Regions from separate parts of the Rhizobium sp. IY2 genome, predicted to be linked through region 1. Evidence: predicted binding sites of a transcription regulator. Region 1 holds the regulator's gene; each other region holds the start of a gene.

Evidence for each region. Region 1 encodes LexA, which represses DNA repair genes until DNA is damaged. Its sites were predicted from a motif close to TGTTCNNNNTGTGTTCNG; they were not measured.
Region 2: a site for LexA is predicted at 2,136-2,153, ahead of ACMUVN_RS01905 (ribonuclease T2 family protein). Genes of this name have one in related genera too.
Region 3: a site for LexA is predicted at 1,694-1,711, ahead of ACMUVN_RS26590 (ATP-dependent helicase). Genes of this name have one in related genera too.

What each region holds. Positions count from the first base shown of each region.
Region 1 is NZ_JBLKNU010000001.1:1,523,524-1,526,797, forward strand. Features, by position in the region: gene ACMUVN_RS07470 (VOC family protein) at 1-821, opposite strand, end outside; gene lexA (transcriptional repressor LexA) at 1,019-1,738, shown strand; gene ACMUVN_RS07480 (ComEC/Rec2 family competence protein) at 1,719-3,274, opposite strand, start outside.
Region 2 is NZ_JBLKNU010000001.1:400,703-403,976, reverse strand. Features, by position in the region: gene ettA (energy-dependent translational throttle protein EttA) at 1-1,284, opposite strand, end outside; gene ACMUVN_RS01905 (ribonuclease T2 family protein) at 1,383-2,123, opposite strand; gene ACMUVN_RS01900 (alpha/beta fold hydrolase) at 2,281-3,210, shown strand; gene ACMUVN_RS01895 (DMT family transporter) at 3,243-3,274, shown strand, end outside.
Region 3 is NZ_JBLKNU010000011.1:23,773-27,046, reverse strand. Features, by position in the region: gene ACMUVN_RS26590 (ATP-dependent helicase) at 1-1,646, opposite strand, end outside; gene ACMUVN_RS26585 (hypothetical protein) at 1,752-2,018, opposite strand; gene ACMUVN_RS26580 (BON domain-containing protein) at 2,154-2,414, shown strand; gene ACMUVN_RS26575 (hypothetical protein) at 2,508-2,768, shown strand; gene ACMUVN_RS26570 (DUF982 domain-containing protein) at 3,062-3,274, opposite strand, start outside.

The DNA.
Region 1 (3,274 bases):
GTATATGTCACCCCGTTAGCAGCCAAATGCGCTTCTGTCACGGCAAGATCGGCGACAGCGAAGAGAATCGCCCGGCCGCGCAGGCCGCGGTCGGCGGATGGGACGGCGACCTCGAAATAGGCCTCCAAACCCTCCGGCGTCATCAGGCTGATTTTCACATTCGACGCCGCGATCTTGACGCCGAAACCGGTGTTCTCGACTGCCGATTGCGCGCTGGCAAGACTGACGAAGGCGGCGAAGGCAGCCGCATCGGGCGCGCAAAACACCACCTCGGCAATGCCGGTGACGCCATTGGCATGCGCCTCCAGCGCGCCGCGGTCGGCCGGCAGCGGATTGACGCGCTCGACGGTGAAGAGAAAGAGATCGGGCGCGCGCAGGTCGCCGGCAAAGGCCAGCCTGAAGCCGGCAATGCTCTCAGAACCATCCGGCATCGTCATCGGCCGGCTGAACGCCAGCATCTCGCCGGCGCTCGCTCCGTCGCCGACGAAATTCCGATGATCGATATCGGCATCCTCGCTGCCGAAGGCCACCGCCGAAAGCCCTTCCTCGCCGCAGCGGAATCGGAAGGCGCGGTTGCGGGCGGTGAAGACATTGCCTTGCCGCGCCGATGCTTCACTTTCCCTAACGCTCGCAATCCCGAGCGGCTCCAGATAGGTCTTATCGGCAAAAAAGACGCAGGCATTCTCCGTTCCGAAGGGATGACGCGCATCGGCGGCAACGGTAAAGCCCAGCTTGCCGAGCCTCTCGCGCGCCAGATCGATATTGACGACCGGCAGCACGACATGATCCAGCGGGCGTGGTTTGGCGGAATGCTCGTTCATGGTATCCCCTCTCCTCACACGGCAGAGATGTGCGACAGTGCCGCGCAAGGCAAGACTTGTCGGCCAATCCGGCGAATGAAAATAAAAATCTCAACGAGTTGGCGCCAAGTTTTACGGAAATTTAGCTACTTGCGGAACACATATGGAACATATAGTGTCTGTTCTGGATTTGTTTCAATCACGAGGTCACAACGTCGATGCTCACGCGCAAACAACAGGAGCTTCTCCTCTTCATTCATGAGCGCATGAAGGAATCCGGCGTTCCGCCGTCTTTCGACGAAATGAAGGACGCCCTGGATCTCGCTTCGAAGTCCGGGATTCACCGGCTGATTACTGCGCTCGAGGAGCGTGGCTTCATTCGCCGCCTACCGAACCGGGCCCGCGCACTCGAGGTCATCAAGCTTCCGGAGGCCTATAGCCCCAGCATCCAGCCCCGGCGCGGCTTTTCGCCGAGCGTCATTGAGGGCAGCCTGGGCAAGCCCCAGCCGGTCGCCACTCCCGCTCCTGCAAAACCCGTCGCCGACAATGGCAACTCAGTCTCCGTGCCGGTCATGGGCCGGATCGCCGCCGGCGTTCCGATCTCGGCAATCCAGAACAACACCCACGACATCGTCGTTCCGGCCGATATGCTCGGCTCCGGTGAACACTACGCGCTGGAGGTCAAGGGTGATTCGATGATCGACGCCGGCATTTTCGACGGCGACACCGTGATCATCCGCAATGGCAGCACCGCAAGCCCTGGCGACATCGTCGTTGCTCTCGTCGACGACGAAGAAGCGACGCTCAAACGCTTCCGCCGCAAGGGCGCCTCGATCGCGCTGGAAGCGGCCAACCCGGCTTACGAGACCCGGATCTTCGGGCCAGACCGCGTCAAGGTGCAGGGCAAACTCGTCGGCCTTATTCGCCGCTATCACTGACACCCTGCAGGCCGGTTTCGACAAAGCTGTTGCTGCGCCAGTCATAGGCGCGATGGCGGATCCATGGCCGCCACAGATCATCGAATGCGGTTGTGACCTCCATGCCGGCCTCGGCGAAGCGCAGCTCGACGGAACCGGTCCGGCGCAACGTCTCGCCGGTGAAGAGCGTCGCGCCTGAGCGGCAGCTGTTGAAACGCAGGCGGACCGACGTTACCACGATATCGGCCGCATCGCAGGCCGGAGCGAGATAGGCGGCATTGTCGATGACGGCGACCACATGACCGTTGCCAAGCCTTGATATGCACCAGGCCTTCTTGACACAGGAAAAGCGGTTTGCGTCACCGCCGGCTGCGGCCGCCCGCATCGCCGCCCTCGCTTCGTTCTGCTGATCGCGGGAAAGCTTGACGCGGCGGTCCTCTCCCGCTGGCGGGACAGCAGGACCATCCAGCATCTTCGGCGGGTCATGCGCCGGCAGGACGAGCGCGCGCTGCCATTGGTCGAAGATGAAATCCGGCGGGTTTTCACGGTTGGAGGCCATTGCCGCCGCCTCGACGACCGCGACGAGACTGCCATCTTCCGAAATCACCAGATCCGGCGGCCGGGGAACCGGCAGAACCAGCAGGATGAGCGTTGCGACTGATATGATCGACGTGCCCATATGGCGCAGCCGAGTGCGGAGTAGCGTCAGCAGCAGGAAGCCTGCCACGGCGACCGCGAAATACCAGGCGGGCAAGCGGCCGATGCCGATGTCGCCACCCCAGCCGGACACGGTCTTGGCGACGGCGATCACCAGATCGAGGCCGAATCCGACAATCTTCCAAGGCAAAACGTCCAGACCGAAAGGCATGAGCAGCATCGCCAGCAACCCGGCCGGCATGATGATGAAGGAGATGATCGGCATCGTCGCGAGGTTTGCCGGCAGGCCGTAGGCGGTCAGGCGATGAAAATGCTCGATCGAAAACAGTGCGGTGGAGAAACCGCCGATCAGCGAGGTCAGGAAGACACCGCCGAAGAACCCCGCAACCGCGACGAAAGGCCTGACGATCGGCAGCTTCAGGAAGGCATTCTCGCGGACGCGCCGATCCTTCCACAGCTGATAGCCCGACACGAGCGCCAAGGTTGCGGCAAAGGACATCTGGAAGCTCGGACCCAGGACCTCGGACGGCGAAATGGCGAGGATGACGAGCGCGGAGAGAGCGACATTGCGCAGGCTGATCGACGGCCGGTCGAAGAAGACGGCAATCAGCATGATCGCCATCATGATGAAGGCGCGCTCGGCCGAGACCGCGAAGCCGGAGATCAGGAAATAGGCCGTGACGGCGATGAGCGCGCCGGCGGCGGCGATCTTCTTCGTCGGATAGGCCTGGGCGACGCCGGGAAAGAGGCTGAGCAGCATCCGGAAGCCGACGAAGAAGATGCCGGCCGACAGCGCCATGTTGAGTCCTGAGATGGCGATGATATGCGCCAGACCGGACTGGCGCAGCGCCTCCGTGGTCGCATTCGAGATGGCGCGCCGTTCGTCCGTCACCAGAGCAG
Region 2 (3,274 bases), 1.1 Mb from region 1:
CTTGAAGTTGAACGCGCCGCAATAGGCGCGGGAGTTCATGTCGAACTTGCCGAGCTTGATGATTTCGGCGCCACCGGAGATTTCCTCCCAGACCGTCTTGTCGGCCGCGAGCGCGTCGCGGCTCTGGTCGACATAGCCGAGATGCACGGTCTCGCCGATGCGGATCGAGCCGCCATCCGGCTTTTCCTGGCCGGTGATCATCCTGAACAGCGTCGTCTTGCCGGCGCCGTTCGGGCCGATGATGCCGACGATGCCGCCCGGCGGCAGCTTGATCGACAGGTCATTGATCAGCGTCCGGCCCTCGAAGCCCTTGGTGATGCCTTCCATCTCGATGACCACCTGGCCGAGGCGCTCGCTGACCGGGATGATGATCTGTGCATCGCCGGGACGCTGTTTTTCGGCGGCATCCACCAGCTGCTCGTAGGACTTGATACGCGCCTTGGACTTGGCCTGGCGGGCCTTCGGGCTGGAAGCGATCCATTCCTGCTCGCGGCTGATCGCCTTCTGGCGCGATGCTTCTTCGCGATTTTCCTGCAGCATGCGCTTAGCTTTCGCCTGCAGATAGGCCGAGTAGTTGCCTTCGTAGGGAATGCCGCGGCCACGGTCGAGTTCGAGGATCCAGCCGGTGACGTTGTCCAGGAAGTAGCGATCGTGGGTAATCATCATCACGGCGCCCGGATAGTCGCGCAGATGCTTTTCCAGCCAGGCGATGGTTTCGGCGTCGAGATGGTTGGTCGGTTCGTCGAGCAGCAGCAGATCCGGCTGCGACAGCAGCAGGCGGCAGAGCGCGACGCGGCGGCGCTCACCACCGGAAAGGCTGGTGACATCGGAATCGCGCGGCGGGCAGCGCAGCGCTTCCATCGCCATTTCGACCTGGCTTTCCAGGTCCCAGAGGTTCTGGCTGTCGATGACGTCCTGAAGCTTGGCGCCCTCTTCCGCCGTCTCGTCGGAATAGTTCATCATCAATTCATTGTAGCGATCCACGATCGCCGTCTTCGAGGCAACGCCCTCCATGACGTTCTCGAACACCGTCTTGTTGGGATCGAGGTGCGGCTCCTGCTCGAGGTAGCCGACCGTCGCACCTTCGGCGAGCCAGGCTTCGCCGGTATACTCCTTGTCCTGGCCCGCGATGATGCGCAACACGGTGGATTTACCCGCGCCGTTCGGTCCGAGGATACCGATCTTGGCATCGGGGTAGAAAGAAAGATGGATGTTCTCCAGGATCTTCTTGTTGCCATAGGCCTTGTTGAGGCCGGACATATGATAGATGAACTGACGTGCCATACTGCGCTGCTCCGGGCGGGAAACTTCGATTGTGCCGCTATGTAGGCGAAACAGCGCCTGCGGGCAACGCCGAAACCCGGTTTACTCCGGATTTCCGGTCAAAAGCCCGCAGCGTCGACCACACCTTCGTCGCAGCCGAACGAGGTTTTTCCCGCGCCCTGGATCAGATCGGCAAGCCCGGCACTTTTCGCCGATGCCGCCCCGGCGGCTTCCGAAAGCCCGATCGTCAGCTCGCTGATCATCCTGATGTTGCCGGCCCGCCGGCAGCTCATCTTGACGCGGTCGCCGGCGCCAGGCCCGAAGCTCTTGTCGAAAGCCGCCTTGATCGCGTCGGCCTTGACAGGCTTGCCGATATTGGCGGCGAAGAGCTCGCGCACCGCCGAGGCATTGAGCGCGCCGACCAGATGCACGCCGACGCCGAAATAGTCGTCCGCGCTCATTTTCGTGCAGGTGCCGTGCTTCGTCCATTCATGCCGTTCCAGGCCGGATTGCGTGCCGGGCATCGCTTTTGCCAGCGCCGTCTTCGTCTCGGCCGAAAGCACGACCTCCGGCAATGTGTTCCAGTTGCCATCCTTATCGGCGGCCTTCTGGTCGGCGCTGACGCCGCAATAATCCTGGCGCATCGGCCAGAGCCCGTGCAACGAGAAGTTCGTCGCGTCATGGCGTTCCACGGCCTGGGTCGCGCATTCGGCCTTTTTCTGGTTCGTCTGGCAGAAGGCGGGCTGCCAGCTCGCCGCCAGAATGAAACGGGTGCGCCCACCGCCCTCCTGGGCCGTAGCGGCGCCGGAAACAACCATCGACAAGGCAAACGCCAGGGTACGCAATTGCATGCTGCTCATTTCAACCCCCAAAAGAACAATACGGGAACAAATAAGCACGAAGCTCAAACGGGCGCAACCCTGAATCGCAGCAACGTCGTATTTTGTTATCGGATAAACCAAACCCCCATGTTGCTTTTATCAGGCAATCTGGTCTGTTGCCGCAGGGAGGATCCATATGTTTGCTGAAACGCAGAAGCTCGCCGTAGTGGGGGCGTCGCTGGCTTATCACCATGCTGAAGCTACTGGTCCGGCCCGCGGCATCCTGTTGATATCGCATGGCCTCGCCGAACATTCGAAACGCTATCGCGCCTTTGCCGAGACGATGGCGGCGCGCCGCTATCATGTCTATGCCCATGATCACCGCGGCCACGGCGAAACGACGGCGCCCGATGCGCCGATCGGCCGCTTCGCCCGACGAGGTGGCGTCGAAAGGGTGATCGGCGACCTCATCGCCATGCGCGGCCATGCGGCCTCCCGCCATCCCGGCCTGCCGATCATCCTCTTCGGCCATTCGATGGGCGGCCTCATCGCCCTCAATGCAGCCGTCACCGCTCCGGCCGACTTCGACGCCGTCGCCGTCTGGAATTCGAATTTCGCCGTCGGCCTCGCCGGCCGCGCCGCCCAGGCGATCCTGCTGGCCGAGCGCATGCTGAAGGGCTCCGACGTGCCGAGCGGCCTGCTGCCGAAGCTCACCTTCGGCGCCTGGGGCAAATCCATTCCCGGCCGCCGCACCGAGTTCGACTGGCTGTCGCACAGACCCGATGAAGTCGACAAATATGTCGCCGATCCGCTTTGCGGCTTCGACGCCTCGGTCTCTCTCTGGCTCGATCTCTTCGAGCTGACCTTCCGCGGACCGCAGAAAATCCATCTCGACCGGCTGCCGCGCGATATGCCGGTTCATCTGGTCGGCGGCGGAAAAGACCCGGCGACGGAGCGGGGAAAAGCCGTGCTCTGGCTGTCAAACCATTTGAAAGGCCTGGGCTTCTCCCGTATCAGCACTCAGATATATCAGGACTTGCGACACGAGACGCTGAATGAGATCGGCGCGGATGCGGCGATCGCAGCTTTCGCCGACTGGTGCGACGAGGTGGTCGCAAGATCCTGAGCGACCAATATGCTGAGTACGGGGATTTCATCATGAGCAGCACCTCCGCCCGCCCCGTTTCGTC
Region 3 (3,274 bases), on a different contig from region 1:
GCCTGGTCGCTGGTCGCATCCGGCGGGTCGAGGGTGAGCTCGGTGAGGAAACGCTCGCGTGAGGCATAACCGCTGGCGATCTGCTCGAGCTGCAGCAGATCGGCCTGCCGCGTCGCGGCGTCCTCATGCAGCCGTTCCAGATGCGGCACGTACCATTGCCGCGCCAGACCGATTTCCGCCGGCCAGCCGGCCTTGCCGGTCTTCAGCTCCTGCAGCATCGAAACGAAATCAGTCCAGTCCTCGCCGGAGCGCGGCGGCGCCGGCATGGCGGCAAGCGCGGATAACGGGCTGGCATCCTCGGCCATCAGGTCGAGCGCCTTCTGCGCCGTCGATGGCCCGACGCCCGGCAGGATTTGCATCAGACGGAAGCCCGCCACCCGGTCGCGCGGGTTCTGCGCGAAGCGCAGCGCAGCCAGCATGTCCTTGACATGCGCGCTGTCGAGAAACTTCAGCCCTCCGAACTTGACGAAGGGAATGTTGCGCCGGGTCAACTCGACCTCAAGCGGCCCGCTGTGATGCGAGGCGCGGAACAGCACGGCCTGCTGCTTGAGCTTGAGACCTTCTTCGCGGTTGTCGAGCACCATGTCGGCAACGTAGCGCGCCTGCTCGGCCTCGTCGCGCACCGTCACCAGGCGCGGCCGCTCGGACGATTGCCGCTCGGTCCAGAGATTCTTGGTAAAGCGCTCCGAGGCAAGATCGATGACAGCGTTGGCGGCCGCAAGGATCGGCTGCGTCGAGCGGTAGTTGCGGTCGAGCGTGACGATATCGGCGGCCGGGCTGAAGGCGGCGGGAAAATCGAGGATATTGCGCACCGTCGCGGCACGGAAGGAATAGATCGACTGCGCATCGTCGCCGACGACGGTCAACCCCTGGCCGCCGGGCTTCAGCGCCATGAGGATCGAGGCCTGCAGCCGGTTGGTGTCCTGATATTCGTCGACGAGCACATGGTCGAAACGATCGCCGATATCCTCGGCAATGACAGTCTCGCCGACCATCTGCGCCCAGTAAAGCAGCAGGTCGTCGTAGTCGAGCACGTTCTGGCTCTGCTTGGACTCGACGTAACAGGCGAAAAGTTCGCGCAGCTGTTTGTCCCACGCCGCGCACCAGGGAAAGGCGTCGCGCAGCACGAGATCGAGCGCGGTTTCCGAATTCACCGCTCGGGAATAGATGGCAAGACAGGTGCCCTTCGTGGGAAAGCGGCTTTCCGTCTTGGAGAAGCCGAGGTCGTGCCGGATGAGGTTCATCAGGTCGGCACTATCTTCGCGGTCGTGGATGGTGAAATCCGGATCGAGGCCGATCTGCTGGGCGTAATCGCGCAACAGCCGCGCGCCGATGCCGTGGAAGGTGCCCGACCAGGAAAGCGTGTCGGCCATGACGCCGGCATTGGCACCAAGCACATCGCGGCAGATGCGCTCGACGCGCCGCGCCATCTCGGCGGCTGCCCGGCGCGAGAAGGTCATCAGCAGGATGCGGCGGGGATCGGCGCCCTTGACGATCAGATGGGCGACCCGATGCGCCAGCGTATTCGTCTTGCCGGAGCCGGCGCCGGCAATGACCAGCAGCGGCCCGGCAATATGGCTGCCATCGGTGAGCGTGCCGTGCTCGACGGCCATGCGCTGCTGCGGATTGAGCTTTTCGAGGTACATCCAGCCGTCCGGTCGGGCTCCCGCAGAATCACTGGGGAAAGATTAGATGTTCCTTGAATGTTCGCGATTGCCCTCGCTGTCAAGCGTTGTGGCGTGACGGCAGCCTCAGTCGGGGAAATCCGGGCCGACGACACGCCGCACCAGTTTCAGGCTGCGGTCCGGCTGAAGAATATAGGTTTCCTCCACGCGCTGGCCCGTCTCGTTGTAGAACTGGTTGTAGACGGCGCTGCCGACCGGCGACTTGGTGAGCTTCGTTCGCGGCTGGCCGCCATAGGTAATGCTGCCCGGAATGGGCTCCAGCGCCGGGCTATCGGCCGAGGAGCAGCCGGCAAGCAAGGCCGCGGTTAACAAGGCTGATAGAAGCGCTTTCATCGTCTTCATCCCTCTTTCGACTGCAGCCAGATATGGAAATCGCCGCGTCTTTCGCCAAGGGCTGTCCACCCGGCCGCAACGAAATGCCTCGCCGCGGCGTTAACCGATATCTACCAACATCAGGAGACGGCCACGGTGCTCGGATTTCCAGCATTCACCGACCATGAGGAGTCCGGCCGGCAGGGCCACAGCGATGCGGCGACGCGCGCTTCGGTGGAAAGCGCCCTTCATGCGGCCGGCGATATCGAAGCGGCGGACATCATCGTCAGCATATCGGGCGCCTATGTCGTCCTGGAAGGTTTCGTGCGCCGGCGCGGTGATGTCGAGCGGGCCGTCGAGATCGCCGAGAGCATCGTCGGCCGAGGCCATGTGCGCGGTCGCCTGCTGCGACGCTAGCCGGCCCGCGCGCCCTCATGTCTTGCGACGCATGAAGGGAACCAAAATGCCCTCCGCGGGTTGAAAGGCCGGACCCAAACGCTGGAGACCCTCATGCAGTCGCTTCTTCGCATCTCTGCAATGACCTTGATTACAGGCGGTGTCCTTGCCGGCTCCGCCCATGCCTCGCTGGAAACCGGCACGAATTATTCCGCTCTGCCGAAGGACCAGATCGCCCTCAACGAATATACCGGGGCCGTCGCCTGCCAGCCGGTAGAGCCCCACTATCTCCCCTCCTTCATCCGCGCGGCGGACGGTACGATCATCGGCGTCGGTTATGTCGAGGTCGAGGACGAGGGCGGCGCGGACTGCTGAAAACATGAGGACTTGCTCGGACGAGGCTCGCCTGCGTCTCCGCTAAGGGTACGAGCCTCTAACCATCATCATGATGGCTGGGCATCTTCTATGAAGACACCTGTACCAGGCGCAACACCTGTTGCACCAAAACCCGGCGCGAGTTCGATGCAGGGTTAAGCAAAATTAAAACATTGTTCCGTTCCGGCACGTTCCGTTTACGAACGACCTGAAGTGACCTGGAAATCCCGACCGAAGTGCAGCGCATAACCCCGAAAATCGGAATCGATTTTCGGAAAGGATTATGCGCCAGTTCAATGCAGCTTCAGCTTCGCCTCTTCGGCCGCCGCCAGGAACTCGGCTCTTGCTTCTTCCACGCTCTTGCGCCCGTCGAGCGCTGCCCGGCAGGCGCTGCGGGCCTTGATGTAACGAAGCCCGCGCATACTCGGCCAGAGATCCGCCAGGCACTTCAGCGCATCGAACGGACCATTGACCGTTCGCGCATCGGCACCTTCGAAACCGACCTT